2 regions of the Staphylococcus sp. HMSC071G07 genome follow, and region 2 is predicted to be linked to the other one. Evidence: predicted binding sites of a transcription regulator. Region 2 holds the regulator's gene; the other holds the start of a gene.
The links. Region 2 encodes LexA, which represses DNA repair genes until DNA is damaged. Its sites were predicted from a motif close to CGAACATATGTTCG; they were not measured.

Region 1: HMPREF2802_RS08040 (YolD-like family protein) is a predicted target of LexA. The motif match lies at 5,305-5,318, and genes of this name have one in related genera.

Annotation. Positions count from the first base shown of each region.
Region 1 is NZ_KV804774.1:47,243-58,783, reverse strand. It holds gene HMPREF2802_RS08065 (glycosyl hydrolase family 28-related protein) at 1-552, opposite strand, end outside; gene HMPREF2802_RS08060 (cysteine hydrolase family protein) at 739-1,293, shown strand; gene HMPREF2802_RS08055 (manganese-dependent inorganic pyrophosphatase) at 1,354-2,280, shown strand; gene HMPREF2802_RS08050 (aldehyde dehydrogenase) at 2,566-3,945, shown strand; gene HMPREF2802_RS08045 (6-phosphogluconolactonase) at 4,095-5,132, opposite strand; gene HMPREF2802_RS08040 (YolD-like family protein) at 5,348-5,755, shown strand; gene HMPREF2802_RS12015 (hypothetical protein) at 5,806-5,976, opposite strand; gene HMPREF2802_RS08035 (C45 family autoproteolytic acyltransferase/hydrolase) at 6,392-7,432, shown strand; gene HMPREF2802_RS08030 (DUF4097 family beta strand repeat-containing protein) at 7,493-8,350, opposite strand; gene HMPREF2802_RS08025 (DUF1700 domain-containing protein) at 8,347-8,907, opposite strand; gene HMPREF2802_RS08020 (phenol-soluble modulin export ABC transporter permease subunit PmtD) at 9,101-9,829, opposite strand; gene HMPREF2802_RS08015 (phenol-soluble modulin export ABC transporter ATP-binding protein PmtC) at 9,829-10,701, opposite strand; gene HMPREF2802_RS08010 (phenol-soluble modulin export ABC transporter permease subunit PmtB) at 10,714-11,376, opposite strand; gene HMPREF2802_RS08005 (phenol-soluble modulin export ABC transporter permease subunit PmtB) at 11,397-11,541, opposite strand, start outside.
Region 2 is NZ_KV804750.1:365,141-376,681, reverse strand. It holds gene HMPREF2802_RS01815 (aspartate kinase) at 1-495, opposite strand, end outside; gene HMPREF2802_RS01810 (homoserine dehydrogenase) at 683-1,963, shown strand; gene thrC (threonine synthase) at 1,969-3,030, shown strand; gene thrB (homoserine kinase) at 3,032-3,949, shown strand; gene HMPREF2802_RS01795 (Cof-type HAD-IIB family hydrolase) at 3,977-4,786, shown strand; gene HMPREF2802_RS01790 (hypothetical protein) at 4,933-5,247, opposite strand; gene HMPREF2802_RS01785 (amino acid permease) at 5,414-6,859, opposite strand; gene rpmG (50S ribosomal protein L33) at 7,165-7,314, opposite strand; gene rpsN (30S ribosomal protein S14) at 7,617-7,886, shown strand; gene HMPREF2802_RS01770 (CAP domain-containing protein) at 8,009-8,989, shown strand; gene lexA (transcriptional repressor LexA) at 9,228-9,851, opposite strand; gene sosA (DNA damage-induced cell division inhibitor SosA) at 9,995-10,261, shown strand; gene HMPREF2802_RS01755 (DUF896 domain-containing protein) at 10,365-10,616, shown strand; gene tkt (transketolase) at 10,730-11,541, shown strand, end outside.

The sequences.
Region 1 (11,541 bases), on a different contig from region 2:
CGTCGAGAATTTAGGAAAAGCACCTGGTACTTGAATATCGAGTTGTACCGCTTCAGAGAACCAGCGATCGCCGTTATCGTCTGTAAACCCTTTAAAGTCGCATTGACTTAAATACAAGCCATCTAAACCGCACGCATCAATGGCATGACCGCCGACGATATCTTTAAATGTTACGTGCTTGAGCTGAATATCACGCGCATGCCCTACACAGAGCGCCGTATTATTATAAGGGTAACGTGCACCGTTCATATCGAACGTACCGCCAGAAATGTGGATATGCCCGTTACCTTCGTAACCATGATAGAATTTGTAGCCTTTACCATTCTTCATCAACGCATCTTTACTATGACGCTGTAATACTGCTTCGTCATCCATTTGAAGTGTCGTACCTTCGTATATGACGAGTGCTTTCGCAATATGATAGACCCCTTTCGGCACATAAATTGTCACTTCCGGATGCTTGCGTGCGTAGTTCAGCGCACGTTGAAAGCCAATAGTATCAAATAGTTTATTGTGACCTTTCACTCCAAATTGTCGAACATTAATCATCATGAACCTGTTTCCCCTTTTGTAAAATCATTAGCATTACTTTATAACCCTTTTACACAGCTCACAAACACGGTGAACACGGGATATTTGAAGCCTTTATGAAACCTGCTCACTTCACTCGTAATTGTAGAGTCAATGCGTTATGCTTAACTCAACTCGATTTACACTTAAACTCAAGGGGGATGTTATATGACGAAACGTGCTTTAATCGTAGTAGACTATTCAAATGACTTTGTGGCGCCAGATGGAGCGCTCACGTGTGGAGAGGCTGGCCAAGCGATTGAACCCTTTATCGTCAGTCGCATTGAGGAGTACAACAACAGTCAAGACACCATCTTCTTTATGATGGATTTACATTACGAAGATGACCCGTTCCATCCTGAAAGTCAACTCTTCCCGCCTCATAACATTGAAGGGACGTTAGGTAGAGAGCTTTACGGGCGTGTGAACGACATTTACCAACGCATTCAGTACAACGATTACGTGCACTATTTGGATAAAACGCGCTACGACTCATTCAGTGGTACACCGTTAGATTTGATGTTACGCGAACGTGGTATTACGGAGCTTGAAATCGTCGGTGTCTGCACAGATATTTGTGTTCTACACACAGCTGTATCAGCTTATAATTTAAACTACAAACTGACGATCCCAGCTAAAGGGGTAGCTTCATTCGATGACAATGGCCACAAGTGGGCTTTAGGTCATTTCGCAAATTCTTTAGGTGCTGTGGTAGAACAATAAGTCCTAATCGTGCTAAAATATTAACAAATGAGAAACAAGTATGAAGAGGAGAATCAACAAATGGCTAAAACATATATTTTCGGACATAAAAACCCTGATACAGATGCAATCTCATCTGCATTAATCATGGCAGATTTCGAAAAGCAAACAGGAAACACTGATGCGACAGCTTACCGTTTAGGCGACATCAGTCCAGAAACTCAATTTGCCTTAGATCACTTCAAAGTGTCTGCACCTGAGTTACTCACTGATAACCTTGAAGATCAAGATGTTATCTTAGTTGACCATAACGAATTCCAACAAAGTGCAGACTCCATCGCTGATGCGAATATCAAACACGTGATCGACCATCACCGTATCGCTAACTTCGAAACAGCAGCACCGCTTTACTATCGTGCTGAACCTGTAGGCTGTACTGCAACAATTCTTTATAAAATGTTCAAAGAACGCGGTTTTGAAATCAAACCTGAAATCGCAGGTCTCATGATTTCCGGTATCATTTCAGACAGCTTATTATTCAAATCTCCAACTTGCACAGACGAAGATCGCAATGCTGCTGAAGATTTGAAATCAATCGCTAACGTAGACTTAGAAGAATATGGTCTTGAAATGTTAAAAGCAGGTGCTTCTACAGCGGACAAATCAGCTGCAGAACTTATCGATTTAGATGCGAAATCATTCAACATGGGTAATCACGTAACACGCATTGCACAAGTGAATACAGTAGATATCGATGAAGTATTCGACCGTGCTGAAGAATTAGAGAACGAAATGAACAAAGTAAGTGCAGAACAACAATATGATGTCTTCGTCTTACTCGTAACTGACATCATTAACAGTGACTCTAAAGTATTAGTGACTGGTGCAGATAAAGACAAAGTGGGCGAAGCATTTAACGTTCAATTAGAAAATGGTACTGCATTCTTACCAGGTGTTGTATCTCGTAAGAAACAAGTCGTACCCCCAATTACTGAGGCGTTAAGCTAAGCGATACTAGCACACGCGCTTGAAACTAATAAATGAGGGTATATAAAGAACTGAGAAAATGACTTCTCAGTTGTAATGGAAAGTAGGATTTCAGTTGAAATTCTACTTTCTTCTTATTCTTACAATCTTTCTTTATATGAGGAGAATACATAATTTTCTGTGTGGTGCAGTGCTATTTGTGTCATTCTGAACCTGACGATGGTTCATTTTACCCAAAGGCGATTTCTAAGTAGCGAGATTCCCTGCCCACGTCTTAGATATAGAACTTATATAGGAGGCTTCACTGTGAGTACGATTGAAGCACGCGTTCGCGCAAACCAACAATACTTTAATACCCATGTCACTAAAGACATTAAATTTCGTAAAAAGCATCTCAAGGCACTCAGTAAGAGTATTAAACATCATGAAGATCAGTTGCTCTCAGCTTTGAAAGAAGATTTAGGTAAAAGCAATATCGAAGCGTATATGACTGAAATTGGCTATACCTTAAAAAGCATCAAACATGCACGTAAAGAATTGAAAAATTGGTCGAAAACGAAACAAGTCGATACACCGCTCTACATGTTTCCTTCAAAAAGTTACATTATGAAAGAACCTTATGGCAGCGTTCTGATTATCGGACCATTTAACTACCCTTTCCAACTCGTAATGGAGCCATTGATTGGAGCTATCGCAGCAGGTAACACTGCAGTGGTGAAACCCTCAGAATTCACACCACACGTAAGTCAAGTGCTTCGAGAGATTATTGCTGAAGCATTTGATGAGAATTACGTTACCGTGATCGAAGGTGGTGTTGAAACCAATCAAGCATTGCTAGCACAACACTTTGACTACATCTTCTTTACTGGTAGCGAGAAAGTTGGACGTATCGTCTATGAGGCAGCAAGTAAACATCTCACGCCAGTGACACTTGAACTTGGTGGTAAGTCGCCAGTGATCGTCGATGAGACCGCTAATATTAAGGTCGCGAGTGAGCGCATTATATTTGGTAAGATGATGAATGCAGGTCAAACGTGTGTGGCACCTGATTATATTCTCGTTCAGGAGAAAGTTAAAAATGATCTTATCGAAGCGCTGAAAAAGACAATTACTGAATTCTATGGTCAAGATCCAAGTCAAAGCCCTGATTTCGGTCGTATCGTGAATGATAAGCATTTCAATCGCTTAAATGATTTACTCAATATTCACAAACCTGAAATTATTATGGGTGGAGAAACTCGACGCGAGGAGAGATTTATTGCACCGACGTTGTTAGATACAGTGACGACTGACTCAGCGATTATGCAAGAAGAAATCTTTGGACCGCTTCTCCCTATCTTGACATATGGCGAGCTAGATGAAGCCTTTGATATTATCAAATTTAGACCTAAACCGCTTAGCTTATATTTATTTAGTGAAGATGAGAATGTAACTGATCGCGTATTGAACGAGCTTTCCTTTGGTTCAGGTGCGATCAATGATACGGTGATGCAATTGGCTAATCCTAACTTACCGTTTGGTGGCGTGGGTCAATCAGGCATGGGTCACTATCATGGTCGTTACAGTTTCGATACTTTTAGTCATGATAAATCTTATGTCTTTAAATCCACTCGATTGGAATCTGGACTGATGTTCCCACCTTATAAAGGTAAATTTAAATATATTAAACAATTTTTCAATAAATAAAATGAGGTCGCGTGCACTCAACTTTGACGCTCCCCTCTTCACTTTAGTTGTGTAGAGCGGGTCGAGCGTTCGTTGCGAGTGCGTCGCGACCTTTTGTAAGTTTAAAAAGAGTCTGGGACGAATATTCAACGTCCCAGACTCTTATTTTATTATTGAACAAATTGCACGCATACACCTTCTGGCGCATGAGCTTGATTATCAGTCATCGTCAATTCCCCTGTTGCTTTATCTCTTTTAAACACCGTAAGAACAGAATCGTCTTCTTGATGTGCACAAACGAGATAATCATCAGAAAGACTAATATTGAAATCGCGTGGGAAGCTACCACCACTTTTAACAATATCTACTAACTCTAATCCTTTAGCAGCTTCAGTTACTTTGAAAATAGCAATGCTGTCGTGACCGCGGTTACTGATATAGACAAACTTCTGGTCGTGAGAAAGACGCACAGCTGCGAGTTTCGTATCTCCATCAAATGATTCAGGAATCGTTAAATGACGTTCCAACTCTTTGAACTCACCGTCTTCATACGTCATCACACTCACATAATTGGACAATTCGTGAACAACATATGCATGCTTACCATCCTCATGGAAAGCGATATGACGTGGTCCATCTCCTGGCTCAAAGTCGTAAACAGCATATTCTTTCAAGCCGTCCATACCAAACTGATATGTCACAAGCTTGTCTGTGCCCAAGTCGAGCGCTACCACATACTGATGATCCGGCGTTTCTTTCATCATGTGCACGTGTGGCGCATCTTGACGTTCTTTAGGACCTGTTTCATAGTCATGCTTTAACTCATGCATAAGCCCTTCAATATGACCAAATTGAGAGTTAATCTTGTAGAGACGAGCAAGTCCTGCGCCGTAACATGCTTCAAACACGTACTCTCCATTTGAAGTCGCTTCTACATAGCAACCATTACCTCGAGAAACGAGACAGTCGTTGATATAACCGAGCGTGCCGTCTTCTTTAATCTTAAAGCTAGTGATGCCACAATCTTCACCGTCTTCTTCTTTCGTTACAGCATACAAGAAATCTTGGTGTTGATTAATATATGTTGAACCTTCTAATTCATATCCAGTTTCTACATTTGAAATTGTCCCTTGTGATTCGTCGAGATCAAAGCGATAAATACCTTTGCCTGACGCTTTCGTATACGTACCTACAAAGCCTTGCGTCATTATTGAACCCTCCAATGTATTGTTAACTTCATTCTAATAAATACCCGTTTGAATTAACACTGAAATGTTTTTAGTGAGGTGAATTCGCCTGTGGTGTTTGCGAGGTTAGACTTTTTATCCTATATGAGTAAAATTAATTGTCTGAAATCTTGAAAAAAAGACTTGCGATATACGAACACTTGTTCTATAATATTGAGTGAAAGGTGGAGGTTACAATGATTCCTGATAAGTACAAAGACGAGACGGATTATCGCAAGATCCCTAGAGAATACTTGGATTCTCAGATTCCGCAAGGTCGAGGTATGGTCAAATGGGCACCGTTCGCTACTTTACCCGAACAGTTCGAACGTATTCATGAATACATACTTGATCAAGATAAGATTCAGCGTCCGACATTATCAGAGGATCAGTTGAATGAATTGAATTGCAAGATGCATCAAGCCTTGCATGATGAGCAACCTGTGCAGATGGAATACTATCAAGCCGGTGCTCTACATACCGTCGAACTGCATATTACGCATATTGATATGTTGAATATGAGTTTGAAAGGTCGCGATTACCATTCCGATAAACCACTCACTTTCTCCCTATTAGATATAACTGCTATTCATTTTCTCGCTTAGTATAGAAAAAACGGTTATAGCAACTGCTATAACCGTTCATATTCACATGATTAATCGTGTGATTCAATATCAGAAACGATTTGTTTCGTTTTGTTTTCGATGTCTTCAAAGTCTTTTTTGAATACAAAAGCGAAAACTACAGCACCAACACCTGCAAGTAAAGAAAGTGTTAAAATTGTGCCGAATGTAAATTTAAATAAACCTTTGATAAAATTCCACATGTCTTGTTCACCTCGTATTTATATTGCGTCACTATCACTATGATAGCACATTTCGAAGTATCAATAAATATATACCCTTTCTCATCTCAGTTATGCAAAAAGGTATTATATTTCTCTATTACTCAATAGAAGTTAGATTGACTGACACTTCAAACACCTTGTGATACTATCAAAGTTGAATTGAAATCCGCAAATCATCTATACGTCTTTGGTGAATATGTGGGGTCTAACATCGTAAGCTAAAGTAACAGATTCTTATCTTGCCCACCAGTTCTTGAGGACATTGACTACAGTGCGGTAAATAATAATCACTCCCTTAGATTGATTTAATTATATTCTAAATGACTAACACTAATATTACAATTAATATTAAATTACACTATAATTACAATTTTGTAAGAAAGAGGTTTTGGCGGTGCAACAGGTTTCATCTGAAATTATGACGTTCAAAGGGTCGCATTATGACTTAGGCGTAGAAACAGCTAAGTGGTTACAAACAACTGAAATTTTGAAAAATCGTGAAAAAGAATGGCGTAAACGAACACCGAGATTTGATATCGATATCAATGAAACATATCAAATCTTCCAAACCTATGCGCCTCAGATCTGGGAAGAACTCAAAGGAATTCAAGATGTACTTAATTTGCCTACACGACAAATGCTTCTCAATTTCGCACATTATCGCTTTACCGATTTGAAAGATAGTGGCTGTACCGTTTACATCGGTGATGATTATTTATTGAGAAACTATGATTATCATCCAGCTACATATGACGGCCGATATTTACTCTTTAAACCAAACGATGGCGGTCTTGCTCAAATCGGCCCTACCTCAAGAATTACAGGACGCATGGATGGAATGAACGAGGCAGGTTTAGTCATGGGTTACAACTTTATGCATCGAAAGAAACCTAAGAACGGCTTCGTTTGTTATATGATTGGTCGACTTGTTCTTCAGTATTGTAAAGATGTACCTGAAGCCATTCAATTTCTTAAAGAATTACCGCATCGTAGTTCATTTAGCTATATCGTTATGGATAAACACCTTAACCATGCCATCATCGAAGTTTCACCACGTTCAATTGAAGTACGTTATGACAGAACGTGTACCAATCATTTTAAACTACTGACTCATGAGAATCGTAATTATACGAAAGAATCGAAAGCGCGCTTACATCAAGTGCTGAAACATACTTCTCATGGTTTGAAGCCAGATGATGCCTTTCAGTTATTTAATGACCCGCAATATGGCATTTATAGTAAGTTATTTAAAAGTTGGTCTGGCACCATCCATACTGTTCTCTATAAGCCTCAATCTTTGGAAGCTTGGATTACTTTAGGTGAAAATGATAACCCACGTGTCTTTAACTTTAATGATTGGTTAAACGGAAACAAGATTAATCTATCTCCTCTTAAAGGAGCAATTGATACAGATCTTACTTTTGCGACACAATAATAAAGAAAGACCGAGTTAAGGAGAAAAGATTTTGTGTTTCTCCTTACTCGGGCCTTCATCTTATTTAATATAAATATCTCCATAATACGTATAAAGCTCGATTTTATTATTACCGTTCCCTACCCTATAATCTTTAAAATATGGATTATCAATATGTTCTTTACCAAATATAGGATTAAGCTTTAGTGATGTATCTTTCGGTTTATGTTGATAATTCAGATGTATATCGCCATTATCAGAAGATGCCTTAAAGTTACACAATGGTTGCATATCTGTAAGATTGATATCATTTTCATGATTAATCACTGCTACGTTTTTTAATAATGTTTTATGCAATTTGAGTTCGCCCTCGTCTGTCTTGAGCTTGCCCCCGAGTATTTCGCTGTTATTTACATTAGCATTGACTTTTTCAGTTAAATATTTTAAATGACCAATTTTTGTGTCAGATATATTAAAATCCAAATTATTATATTGTTCCGAATCTAAATTCATTGATTGAGTCGAGATATTTTTAATAGATAATGTCCCATTCACATTATGTATGCTCAACGAATTTAACTTTTTAGGAGGAACAGTAATAACTAAACTATCTTTCTTAAGTCGAAATGGATTGAAGTTCATACCATAACGATCTTTCTTATTTACCTTCTCACTAATTGTTAAATGATTGTTTGAATGTGTATGACGAATATATCTTTTACCTTTATAGTGAATGGCAAAGTGTTGTCCTTTCTTAATCGTCACGTCTTGTCTTACTTGGGATTTCAAATTAACCGTAAGATCATCCGCATCTTGATGAAACGTTTTTTGATATTCGTTAATTTGAAACTTTTTATGTTCAAAGCCAAACCAAACAAGGGTAGCAGCTAGAAAGCAAATGATAAAAAGGCTCAATCCAATGATGAATAATCGCTTCATGTTAAGGCTCTCCTTTTCATCTTATCGTTATTCCAACGTAAATATTTAATAATGTATCGATAGAGTACATGCGTCAAACTTAGGACGACAGCAATAATCATCAACCCTATTCCTACATACGCAAAGGTGAAGAGATAGTTACTTAAGGCCATGCTAAGGTTATCATTCATCACTCCGTTAAGTAATAAGATAAGAGGTGTGACAATAAAACCGCATCCTAATAAAAGTAAGCCAATAAAAAGAATTGCAATAATAACTATAGGTATTAGCAGAATGATTGATGATAGCAAGCTCACACTAAAGGATGTAGAAAGTGCGCGCATTACATTCTTCATCGTAGGTTCAAATTCAGCTTTCTTCAAATCGTCATTGACCATAATATCTTTAGCGATTTGCTTAGGAGCAGGTAACTCCCCTACGATCTGATATTCATTTTTTCCTTTTTGTTCTTCGTCGAAAAAATATCGTTCATACTCGAACATTTTTAAATCCCGTTTATACTTTGATAGACGGTGCAATTCTTGTTCGAGTTCGTTAAGAAAAGTAATCTTATCCATATTAAAACCGCCATTAACTAGGAATATATTATTAAAATAACAATAGTTAATTATATGTATCATTATAGACAAATAAATTATATTATTTCTTTAAATATAGCATACGCGCATGTGAGATGCATCCCATTTCAAGGGATATTTAACATAAATAAAGTGGATATAGATGAATATTCACCTATACCCACATGTCTTATTAGATATCTTTTTTAGCACCGTAGAATAAGTTAATCACAAATAATACTACGATTGACGCTGGAGTAATAAACCATTGCCAGTTTGAGAATGTTTGGTCTGTTCTTTGTGTTTTTTCAGGAATATAACCAAATGGTATATATTTAAGTGCATCTTTGATTTTATCACCGAAATGCGGAATCATTGGTAAGAATGAATCTGCAACAGGAACGATGATAATTAAGAAGATTCCTAATGTAAAAATCAATGCTGGTTTTGGGACAATTAAAGCAATTAGGAATAAGAAAAGACCATAGAATAAGTAAGTTAGGATGATAAACCATAAATAATCAAAGTATTTATGTGTTTTGATTGAATCAGTATCAACACATGCTTGTACGATTTGAGTATAAATAGTCAAGATTAACATGAATAGCACAGCGATTAGTACTATAGAAATTGTCTTAGCAATAATATAACCGATTCTGTTCTTTGTCTTGTTCATGTAGAGCTGAATCGTACCTTGAGATAAATCACGTGTAATCGTTTTGATGACGAATAATAACCCAGTAACTGTAAAGAACCAAGCTGCCATACCAATGATAGCACCAGATGGTACTGAATCATTCTGATGAACAAACATGTAAGTGATTCCAATCTGAGGTAGGATAGCTAAAATAAGTGCAATATATGTTAATGGGCTCTTAATTATGCTGTACAAATCATATTTAACTAATTGTAATGGATTCATTATTTATCACCTCTCTGATTAATACTAAAGTAAGTATCACGTAGAGAACTTTTACGTGTTTCAATGTATTTCGGATAAATATCTTTAGATGCTAAAGCTTTAAGAAGTGGTTTGTAATCTTTTTGAGCTTTAAGAATAATTTCTCCACTTTCTTTATGAGATTGCATAACATTGAACTTCTCAGTTAATAATTCAAGCGCTGTTCCAAATTCGTCTGGATTAATAGTAAGCACGGTGCTATCTGATGGCGCTCCTTCTGACATATCCACGTCTTGTACAAAATGACCATCTCTTAAGAACACAGCACGGTCACAAATCAATTCAATATCTTCTAATTTGTGACTAGAAATTAAGATTTTCATACCGAGATCTTGTACTAAAGACTGAATTGTCTTAAGTACATCGATTGAACCATCTGGGTCCATACCGTTTGTAGGTTCGTCCAAGATAAGGAACTTCGGTTTACTCATGAGAGAAACTGCGATAGCTAGCTTTTGTTTCATACCCATGGAGTATTTCTTAACTTTTTTATTCATGTAAGGACGCATACCGAATGCATCGATAATTTTGTCTGTATATCCTTTGTCGAAACCTTTACCTAATACTTGAGCGAATTGTTTCAAGTTGTTTAGACCTGTTTTATTGTCATAAAGCTTAGGATTTTCAATTAAATAACCCATGTTATGATTTTTACCTAGGTCAACTTTACCTTGATAGTTCGCAATATTACCGTTCATAATTTTCATTAATGTTGTTTTACCAACACCGTTTTTACCAATTAAACCGACAATCTGACTTTTACCGAAATCAAAGTCAATCTTATCTAAGACAGTATTATCATTATATGTCTTAGTTACTTCTTGTAATTGCATCTAATTCCTCCTTTAACTTACTTTTTTAAGTTGGATAAAATAGTTAATAATCAACATTACAGCGCTGACTAAAAGATAACCTGAGTTAAACCACGGATTAAAGACGTTAATGTAGTTATCTAGGTATCCAAGAATAAATACGCGTATACCGAGGTAAATCATTGTAATTGCTAATGGCAGTAGCAAGCACATAGCTAATATATGGAATAAATAAGTTATTCGTTCTTGTTTAACTTCGGTATATCTTCTAAACACACATGGTATGGTAAAGAAGTTTACAGCTACGTATACTAGCGGAATAGCATAAGTCCAATTCATTCCATTCATTACAGAAAGCGGAATAGAATATAGTCCTAATACAATCGCTCCACCTAGAGTGAAAATCAACATTGTAATGTAGTTCGCATTCAACATTTGTTTTTTAGATAGTGGTAAGCTCCCAAAGAACCAATAAGCTTGTTCACCTAACTTATGATGTACTCTAAATATATGGGCTGAATCTTTGATGGATAGGAAGTAAAATATTACTACCAAAAATGGGAATATAAGTTCAGAAATTGAATAAACTAATTTATATCTAATTAAAAATTGTAATGGTGAGAGGAGTGCTAAAATTAAATAAATAATAATCGTGGTCTGACGCAGCTTTAAATTTCGGATGACTAAACTTTTCATGGAATGTCACTCCTCTCATATTATTTGTTTCTGACTTTCTTACTTTGAATGTAGTAGTTGATTAAAAGCCATATTGTACTAATTGTTAAGCAGCCTATATCAATCAATATAGATATTTTATCTAAATATTCGCCTGCTACTGAGCTAGATAACACATGAGTTATG
Region 2 (11,541 bases):
AGCATAGGCCGCTTCTAGTATTTGCGCATTATGCGGTTGATCAGTTACGCGCATACCGGCTTCCATAGGCGAAATATACCGTGTTGGCACTCCACGACTTGTATTATATGCTGCGATGAGTTGCGCGTTGAAATCTTCACCACACGATAATAGAGCATCTAACAAGCGAGAATGTTGATGTTCAAACTGTTGTATATACTTATGCAGTGTAAGTGTGAAGTCATCCAGTAAGTCTGTTTCCATCTTTAAATGGTTAATAATATCTGCGTAACGGGCGATAACCCGCTCAAATTGTTGTTGATAATCTAATTCATCAATAACCTTTTCATATAATTGTAAAATTAGGTCGGTAGTTTTCGTATCCTCAGGATGTCGTTTGCCCGGAGCAGAGACAATCATAATACGTCTTTTATCGTCTGAGTTGAAAATATTAAGTACTTTGCTAATTTGTTGCGCATTTGCAACAGAACTACCACCAAATTTAACTACCTTCATAATAAGACAACCTTTCCAATATTCTGAAATTTAACTCTACTGTTCATTCTTTTACTAAAAAAGCGAAATGAGTTAAAAATTTAGAACTTTACAAAAATTAGAGATGAATTTATACTATACCATATTATAGTATTTCTCAATAGGACAATTGTATTTTATACAAAAACGACATGGGAGGTTACATAGTATGAAAGAATTGAACTTAGCGATTCTAGGACTAGGCACTGTGGGTTCAGGTGTTGTAAAAATTATCGAGGAGAACCATCAACAAATTAAAGATACGATGAACAAGGACTTAAATATTAAAAAAATTCTAGTCAGAGACGTTAATAAATCAAGACCGATCAGTACTGCACGGTATGAATTAACAGATAATATTGAAGATATTATCGAAGATGACAGTATTGATATCGTCATTGAAGTAATGGGAAATGTAAGCCCAACTGTGGATTGGTTAAAGCAGCTCATTCAAAATGGTAAGCACGTCATTACTGCTAATAAAGACTTACTTGCTATTCATTTAAAAGAGCTGGAAGATTTAGCAGAACAACAAGGTGTTGCGCTTAAATTTGAAGCCAGCGTAGCAGGGGGCATACCTATTGTAAATGCTATTAATAATGGGTTAAATGCGAATAATATAAGTAAATTTATGGGAATCTTTAACGGTACATCGAACTATATTCTCAGTAAGATGACGAGAGATCGAGCATCATTTGACGAAGCTTTATCAGAAGCGCAAGAATTAGGGTTTGCTGAAAGTGATCCAACTGACGATGTTGAAGGAATCGATGCAGCTCGTAAGGTTGTAATAACATCTTATCTATCATTTAATCAGGTCATAAACCTTAAAGATGTGACTTGCAAAGGCATTAGCGATGTTTCAATCGGTGATATTCAAGCAGCAGAAGCATTAGATTTCAAGATCAAGCTTATAGGTAAGGGCACTTACGCTAATGGTAAAGTAACAAGTTCTGTTGAACCTACTTTAATTCACAATACACATCAACTTGCTGCTGTTGAGGATGAGTATAATGCGATTTACGTCATTGGGGATGCGGTTGGTGAAACAATGTTTTATGGTAAAGGCGCAGGCAGTTTAGCGACAGGAAGTGCGGTAGTGAGTGATTTACTCAACGTAGCATTGTTATTTGAATCTAAGTTACACACATTGCCACCGCACTTTGAATTAAAGACGGAAGAAACGAAAGAAATGATTGAAAGCGATTCTCCAGTGACGCTCAAGGAGAAAGAAAGTTTCTATGTCGTATTACACAATACAAAGCAAGATATCGACCAGTTAGAGAAGTCACTCAAGCAAGATTTACCATTTCATAAATCATTAAAGGTAGTTAACAGAGATGACGAAACAGTAGCAGTACTCGTTGTAGGAATAGACGAGGCACCTGAGAATATTTTATCAACTAAAGGATATGAGATTGAAAAAATCTATCCAGTAGAAGGAGTTTAATCATTATGGATAAATGGCAAGGCTTAGTTAAAGAATATAAAAACTTTTTACCAGTAGAAGATAATACACCGATAGTCACTTTGAATGAAGGACATACACCTTTGATACATTGTGAAACATTGTCGAAAGAGCTTGATATCAATCTCTATGTAAAATATGAAGGGGCAAATCCTACAGGATCTTTCAAAGATCGTGGCATGTGCATGGCAATGACGAAAGCGAAAGAAGCAGGTAAAAAGGTAGTCATCTGCGCTTCCACAGGCAATACCTCTGCATCAGCAGCTGCCTATGCGGCTCGTGCGGGTCTGAAAGCGATCGTCGTCATTCCTGAAGGGAAGATTGCATTAGGCAAGCTCTCTCAAGCTGTCATGTATGGTGCGGAAATCGTTTCTATCGAAGGTAACTTTGATGAAGCATTAGAAATTGTGCAAGAAATAGCTAAAGATGGTGATATAGAACTCGTCAACTCAGTGAATCCATACCGTCTAGAAGGACAAAAAACAGGGGCATTTGAGGTCATCGAACAACTCGGAGGTCAAGCACCTGATGTCTTAGCCATTCCTGTAGGTAATGCAGGCAATATTTCAGCATATTGGAAAGGATTTAAAGAGTATCATGAGCGCAATCAAACGACACTGCCAACACTTTATGGTTTTCAAGCTGAAGGGGCTGCGCCTATTGTGCGTAACGAGGTAGTCAAACAACCAGAAACAGTAGCAACTGCCATTCGTATAGGTAATCCAGCAAGCTGGAGTAAAGCAACAAAGGCGTTAGAAGAATCACAAGGGCTTATTGATAGCGTTACAGATGATGAAATACTGGAAGCTTATCAAATGATGACGAGCAAGGAAGGCATATTTAGTGAACCTGCGAGTAATGCGTCTATCGCAGGGCTTATCAAATTACATCGTGCAGGTAAGTTAACTAAAGGTCAGACCGTTGTCGCTGTGTTGACTGGTAATGGTCTGAAAGATCCTGATACTGCTATATCGCTTCTAGATAATCCTATCCAACCTTTACCTAATGATCGAGAAAGCATCGTAAATTATATTAAAGGAGTCTTGTGATATGTCAGGAAAGCTTCATTTAGAAATACCGGCTTCAACAGCCAATTTAGGGGTAGGATTTGATTCGATTGGGATGGCACTCAATAAATTTTTGACTTTAGATGTCTCAGAAATTGAAGGTTCAGAGTGGCAATTTCATCATTTTGGTCCTCACATCGAAAGTTTACCAACAGATGACACACACTATATTTATCAAGTGGCTCAACAAGTAGCTAAGAGGTATAACGTTTCCTTACCTGCGCTTGAAATTAAGATGCACAGTGAAATTCCCTTAGCGAGAGGATTAGGCTCTTCAGCCGCAGCACTTGTCGCTGCCCTCTTTATCGCTAATTATTTTGGAGACATTGAGCTATCTCAATATGAGTTGTTACAACTCGCTACTGAATTTGAAGGTCATCCTGATAACGTTGCGCCAACGATCTATGGGGGACTAGTGCTAGGCTATTATAATCCTGATACACGTGTAACAGACGTCTCATACATTGATACGCCGAAAGTAGATATTGTGATTACGATTCCATCTTATGAGCTACAAACTACGGAGTCGCGTAATGCCTTGCCTGACCAGCTCACACATCAACAAGCGGTGCGTAATAGCGCGATTAGTAATACGATGATTAGTGCATTAATTCAGCACAACTATGCACTTGCTGGTAAAATGATGGGACAAGATGGTTTTCACGAACCGTATCGTCAGCATTTAATTCCTGAATTTCGTACTGTTAAAGCGATGGCGAAAATGCATGGCGCTTATGCGACAGTCATTAGTGGGGCAGGGCCTACGATGCTAACGATGGTCCCACCAGAAAAAAGTGGAGAATTAGTCAGAGCTTTGAAAGAAAAATTTAAAAATTGTAAATCAGAACTTGTGACAATTAATGAAGCGGGCGTGAAACAACAAATCATTTATTCAACTTGATATTTATTTGTTAAAGGAGCTAAGTCAATGCAGTCTCGTTATAAAATGATTGTCTCAGACATGGATGATACACTTTTAAACTCAAATCATATGCTATCAAAGGCTACACAAGAATATTTGTTAGATCTTCAACAACAAGGCTATTATATGGTTCTCGCTTCAGGCCGACCTACAGAAGGCATGTTTGAAGTTGCTGATCAGTTACAGTTAGCACATCATCAAAGTTATATTATCAGCTATAATGGCAGCGAAACGATGCGCTATCATGATCGTAAAGTAGTGGATGAAACATCTATTTCCAAGGGTAATTTTGATGAAATTATTGATTTTTGTAGAGCGCAAGACTTATTTATCCTTACTTACGTTGATGGAGAAATAATTTATGAAGGACAGCATGAGTATATGAATATAGAATCAGAACTCACTGGCTTACCAATGAGAAAGGTGCGTGACTTGAAAGAAGATGTGACCGTGTCTGTACCTAAAGTGATGGGTGTAGACTACGTAGCTCGTGTAACTGCTGCTAGACAACGGTTAGGCGAGACGTTTAACAATGAGATTGATTTAACGACGAGTAAACCATATTTTCTTGAGTTTGTTCCTTCAGGAGTCTCTAAAGGAAATGCTATACAACGTTTAGCTCAAGATTTAGGTATTGCAATGTCAGAGGTTATTGCATTCGGAGATAGTATTAATGACATATCCATGCTTGAAGTTGCCGGTCAAGGTATCGCTATGGATAACGCGCGTGATGAAGTTAAGAGGGTTGCGGACCGGACGACATTAAGTAATGATGAGGACGGTATTGTTCACGCATTAAAGACAGTGCTTGAATAAGCACTAAGATATCTACCTAGTAGAATGAGAGATTAAATTTGGGATAGTAAAAATAACACACCCCGTTGTATTCAGTTGTGACAACACTGATACTTCGGAGTGTGTTTTTTTATAGGTTGAATATCTGTTTTATTAAAGCAATTAATCTATTTCGCTGTATGTGTCCATTCTTTTTTACCACGATGACGCTTAACGTGAGCATAAACTTGATCGGCAGCATAATCAAGATTTGTATAAACAGTTATTGAAAATGCGGATTGATTCTCTTCAAAAGAGGCTTCGAGAAATAGATCTTTTAAATGTTCGAAAAGATTCTCCATTTGCTCATGTGTTAAACTATTATATTCTCTTAATGTTCGCTTAATTAAACGTCCTTTTTGTTCTTCAAGTGACTGCACGACAATGACAAAACGTTCTTCTGTCTTCATAACATCATCAAATAGATTCGTCTGACCAACCATATACTCCACCTCAATCTTCATTAATACCTATATTAATTATACTATAAGTGGTACCAAGATAAAATATAGAGTATAAAGTATGTAGTGAAGTGATGAATAGATAAGCAGAAAGAAACATCCCCACTAGATAATTATCTATCAAAGCGTGGGGATGCGAGACATCTATTTAAGATTTAGAAGGTGGATCGAGTTGAATATCTTTTAATTTGACGATGTGTGTTTTTTTAACTAATTTATGAGCAAAATAAATAATTGCAATAATAATCATTGGCAGGAAGTTACGTATGATTCCCAAAATATCACCGGCCATTAGGGCACCGAATGAATTGCCTATAAATAAGAATAACAGCGTACAAATCACAATGATGGGCCCTAAAGGATAGAGTGGAGAGCGATATGGTAAGACTTCTTTAGGAGACTTACCTTGCTTTTTAATCGCTAAACGTAACCGAATTTGACTCGCGATACTTGAAGCCCATACCACGATGATTAAAGAGCCAATGATGTTGAGTAAACCAAAGACAATACTAGATTTAAATTGCGCAATGACGATAATTAAGAGAACGATGATTGATGTGACAACAATTGAAACAATCGGCAACTTAGTTACTTTATTCAACTTACCTAATAATTTAGGTGCTTGTCCATCTTCAGAGAGTGAGAATAGCATACGACTCGTCGTGTAAACACCTGAATTTGCTGCTGATAAAAGTGATGTGAGTATAACGGCGTTAATGACCGAAGCGGCGAAAGCGATGCCGACTCTATCAAAGACGATGGTGAAAGGACTTTGGCTTACCGATTCATGTTTATTCAATAATAACGGATCAGTATAAGGGATAATTGCAGAAATAACCGCTATAGAAAGTACGTAGAATAATAATATACGCCAGAATACTTGTTTAATCGCTTTAGGCATGGATTTATCAGGATGTTCAGACTCACCCGCAGTCACGGCGATGACTTCTGTTCCACCCACTGAGAAACCTGCGACCAGTAGAACTGCTAAGAATCCAGAAATACCACCAACGAATGGTGCTTCATCTACTGTATAAAAATTAAGCCCATAAGTTTTACCACCTAAGACACCTAAGATCGTTAATATCCCTACAATAATAAAAACAAAAATAGTAATAACTTTGATTAACGATAACCAGAATTCTGTTTCTCCAAAGGCTTTGACCGAGAAAATATTAAGTAAAAATAATAAAACTAAAAATATGATACTCCAAGTCAAAGGGGAAAAGAAGTGAAAAGTGTCCCAGTAGTACAACACATTGGAGGCGATAATAATATCGACACTCGTAACGAGCGTCCAAATTGCCCAATAAAGCCAACCCATGGTGAAGCCTAAAGACTTATCAATAAAACGTGTGGAATAAGAACTAAACGAACCAGATACAGGATAGAAAGTAGCTAATTCGCCAACACCAGTCATCAAGAAGTAAAGCATAACTCCGATGATTAAATACGCTAATATCGCACCACCTGGTCCTGCTTGAGAAATAACGCTGCCTGTTGCTACGAATAGTCCTGTTCCAATTGCGCCACCTATCGCAATCATAGAAATATGACGCGAGCTTAGTCCTCTTTTCATATTATTTTGTCCCATAGCATGTCTCCTATGTCGTTTAAATTTAGATAATTAACATTTTAAGCGTTTTGTGCAAGACAAGCAATAAGTTTTGATATATAACCTAAGAAATTGATTGTGAGAGGTTAGTGAAGAGAAGTGGAATTTTGTGTTATAGCTGAAAAAGAAAGAAAGTTGAACTCAATATGAAATGCAGAGTGAGGAAGTCAATTAACTCTAGAAGATAGTTAAGATTAATTGTTCTACCTCAACATCTATTCTTAACAATAACGCTATTGAGCACAACTTTAGTGTCGTATTATCAAGACATAGCACGTAAATGATTATTTAGTTTCACGGTGTAAAGTATGCTTGTTAAGTCTTGGACAATATTTCATCATCTCGATACGTTCTGGATTATTACGTTTATTCTTTGTAGTGATGTAGTTACGGTCGCCACATTCAGTACAAGCAAGTGTGATATTGACGCGCATATTAATCATCCTTTCTTATTTTAAAATAGTAGTAATGTTTACGATTTAGAATTATATCACGGTCTGATGATGAGTGCAATATGAAACGAGACAGAAATGATATCTTTAGTTTGATTAAATGATTTGTTTAGACGATTAACGTAGAGGCTTAATCTTAGTTTAGATAATGACGTCACTCATTAATATTTCAGCTAGTGATAGAAGGTTAAGTTAAATCAGTGAAATAAATCATTTGCAAAAGAAAAATTCTATGCTAGTATTAAAACGTAATAATTACGATTTAAGAAAAGAGGTAGAAAATAATGGCTAAGAAGTCAAAAATAGCAAAAGAACAAAAACGTGAAGCACTCGTAAACAAATATTACAACTTACGTAAAGAGTTGAAAGCGAAAGGAGATTATGAAGCATTAAGAAAATTACCGAGAGATTCCTCGCCAACACGCTTAACACGACGTTGTAAAGTGACAGGCAGACCTCGAGGTGTATTGCGTAAATTTGAAATGTCACGTATTGCGTTTCGAGAACATGCACATAAAGGTCAAATACCTGGGGTTAAAAAGTCAAGTTGGTAATAATTTACAACCGACAAGAAAGGAATTACTATGTAAATAACTAAATTTAATTTCCTATTATAAAAATATGTGTAAGGTAGGTGCTTATAATTAAAAGGTTATTTTCTTATGTCGTTCTTCTCTTGTTACTTGTATTGATTATCCCTTTCAAAGAGCCAGACTTTTTAACACAACTCCATGACAATGCTCAAGCTAAGTTAGAGAAATGGACACGATCAACCTCAGTAAGCAATGAAGCTTTAAAGGTACCAAGTAAGCAGGAATTTGCAGTCAACAACATTCAACTTAACATGACGCAATCAGAGGTAGAGAACAAATTAGGTAAAGCGCAACGTACAACGAGTAACGAATACGGAACTAAATGGTATGCGTATCACGACGCGCATTATAAGAACTTTGTTATGGTAAGTTATTTAGATCATAAAGTTAACGCTTTATATACGAACCAAAATTTAATTTCTTCTAAGCAAAAACTTAAATATGGTAGCCCTAAGTCTGTAGTCAGAGATAAATTAGGCGATCCTATTAAGTATAAAGAAAAAAATCATGTTAGATATGAAGAAAATAATGATGGTTATGATACATTCCATAAAGATAATATCTATACGACAGTATTTTATGATAAACATAACCATAATAACGTGACGGCATTACTTCAAGTTAGCGATAAGATGGAACAACGTTTGCAGTCTAGATACGGGCAACCTTCGTCGCATCTTGCTCGCGGCTTTGAACAACAGAACTTTGATTTGATCAATGCTGAGAGAGCACAACGCGGTTTAAATACATTAACGTTTGATGATGATATCGCTACAGTGGCTCGAAAGCACAGTAAGGATATGGTCGATAATAACTACTTTGATCATACTAATAAATCAAATCAATCACCATTCGACCGTTTAAAACATGATGGTATCAGTTTCAATGGGGCTGGTGAAAATATCGCTTCTAGTCAGCAAAGTAGTATTTATGCGCACCAAGGTTTAATGAATTCATTAGGTCATAGAAAGAACATCTTGAGAAAAGAGTTTAAAAATATCGGTGTAGGCGTAGATTTCAATGACGGAGATCAACCTTATTGGACTGAAAACTACACGTATTAAACTGAGATTTATTGAATGTTTGAAAGTGACGAACAAGGGTAAGTAACTTCTGTGAGGATGAGTAAAATATGTCTAATAAACAGAAACAGCAGACTGAAGATATTTTAGATAAAATTAAAGATGTATTAGATAAAAAAGACGATTAAAAGGGAGTTAGGCTAGGCTTAGCTCCCTTTTAATCGTGTATAATGAAACGTCGTAAATTATTTAGATGAGAGTGTCATGGAAGTAACGTCATTTACATTTCTCTAAATAATCCTACTACCTTTCCTAATACGCTTACTTGGTCTAAATATATTGGATCCATTGTACTATTCTCTGGTTGTAAACGATAACGTGTTTTTTCTTTAAAGAAACGTTTAACAGTCGCTTCTTCATCTTCTGTCATCGCTACAATAATATCTCCATTTTCAGCTATAGATTGGCTGCGTACAATGACTTTATCGCCGTCTAAAATTCCAGCCTCTATCATACTATCTCCTACGACATTTAATATGAAGATATCGCTATTATGTGTTGATGTAAAATGTTCAGGTAATGGGAAGTACTCTTCGACATTTTCGACTGCTGTTATAGGTACACCCGCAGTAACCTTACCAATTACAGGAACTTGTATTGTTTCTTCAATATCAATAGCATCTTCTAATTCTTCATTAACAATTTCAATGGCTCTCGGCTTTGTTGGGTCTCGTCTAATATAACCCTTTTCTTCTAATCTTGATAAATGTCCATGTACTGTAGAACTAGAAGCAAGTCCAACTGCTTCTCCTATTTCACGAACACTTGGTGGGTAACCTTTGTTCTGTACGACATACTTGATAAAATCGAATATTTCACTTTGACGTTTAGTTAATTCTTTCATTATAGGCACTCTCCTAAATAGGTTTGAGTCAATTATAGCATGCTTTATAGCCTTTTACAAACGTTTGTTCGTTTAAGTGTTGACAGAGAACTTATGTTCTGGTAAGTTATTAATACAAACAAACGTTCTAGGAGTGAGAGTAATTGACTTTGATAAATAAATTTCATTTAAGTCCTTATATTGCGGTGTTTATTGCTACTGTAGTCCTTTGTACTATATTTTTTATTAGCGCAAATGTAAATGGAACAACGGAACAGACGTACGAAATGACGGATCATAGTATTTCTAGCTCTACGGCTCAACACGAACAAGAAAAGCGAACTGAACATTTAAAAGCTCAAGATGACTTACCGAGTCAATATAAAGAAGATGAAAATGTCTCTAAACCTTTAATTGCTAAAGCAAATTAATATATCATATATTAGGAAGATGAAGAGTGAGCGAAACTGTTTTAGTTTGGCTCACTTTTTTGGTATATTCTTCGTATAAATTCGTCACCTAAGGAGGTTAATTATGTCAGGTAAAGATAGTCTTAATATCGAACGCATTAATGAATTAGCTAAAAAGAAAAAAGAACAAGGATTAACTGAAAAGGAAAAGAAAGAACAAGAGAAATTACGTAAAGAATATTTACGTTCATTTAGAGAAGGATTTAAGAAACAAATTGAAAATACAAAAGTGATAGATCCAGAAGGTAATGATGTAACACCGGAGAAAGTCAAAAAAATGAGAGAACAAAATCAAGATTCTGAGAAGAAAGATTAATTTAAATTAATAGTGAAAGTGCTTATATTACTAAAAGGTGAATCTTTTGTTAAGCTATTTTCAATTAAGTTATAATAATTGATAAGTAGATGTTTAGAAAGGAAGTCATATAGATGTTTAACGAACAAGATCAATTAGCTATTGATACAATTAGAGCACTGAGTATAGATGCAATTGAACAAGCTGGCTCTGGACACCCAGGCCTACCTATGGGTGCAGCGCCAATGGCATATACATTATGGACACGTCACTTAAATTTTAATCCCCAATCTAGTAATTATTTCAACAGAGATAGATTCGTTCTATCAGCTGGTCACGGTTCAGCTTTACTTTATAGTTTACTTCATATTTCAGGTAGCTTAGAAATGGAAGAAATGAAGAACTTTAGACAGTGGGGCTCTAAGACACCTGGGCACCCTGAATTTAAACATACTGAAGGCGTAGAAATTACTACTGGTCCGCTAGGTCAAGGATTAGCTATGTCAGTTGGTATGGCCTTAGCAGAGAAACATCTTGCTGGTAAATTTAACAAAGATAACTATGATGTTATAGATCACTATACCTACGTTTTAGCCTCAGATGGTGACCTCATGGAAGGCATTTCTCACGAAGCAGCATCGTTTGCTGGTCATAATCAATTAGATAAACTAATTGTTCTTTATGACTCAAATGATATTTCATTAGATGGTGACTTAAATAAAGCCTTCTCTGAAGATACTAAACAACGCTTTGAATCATATGGTTGGAACCACATCTTAGTTAAAGATGGTAATGACATTGAAGCGATCGATGGGGCAATACAACAAGCTAAAACTCAACAAGGTCCAACAATTATTGAAGTTAAGACAATCATAGGATTTGGTGCTACAAATAAACAAGGAACACATGGTGTTCATGGTGCACCTTTAGGCGATGATGAAAGAAA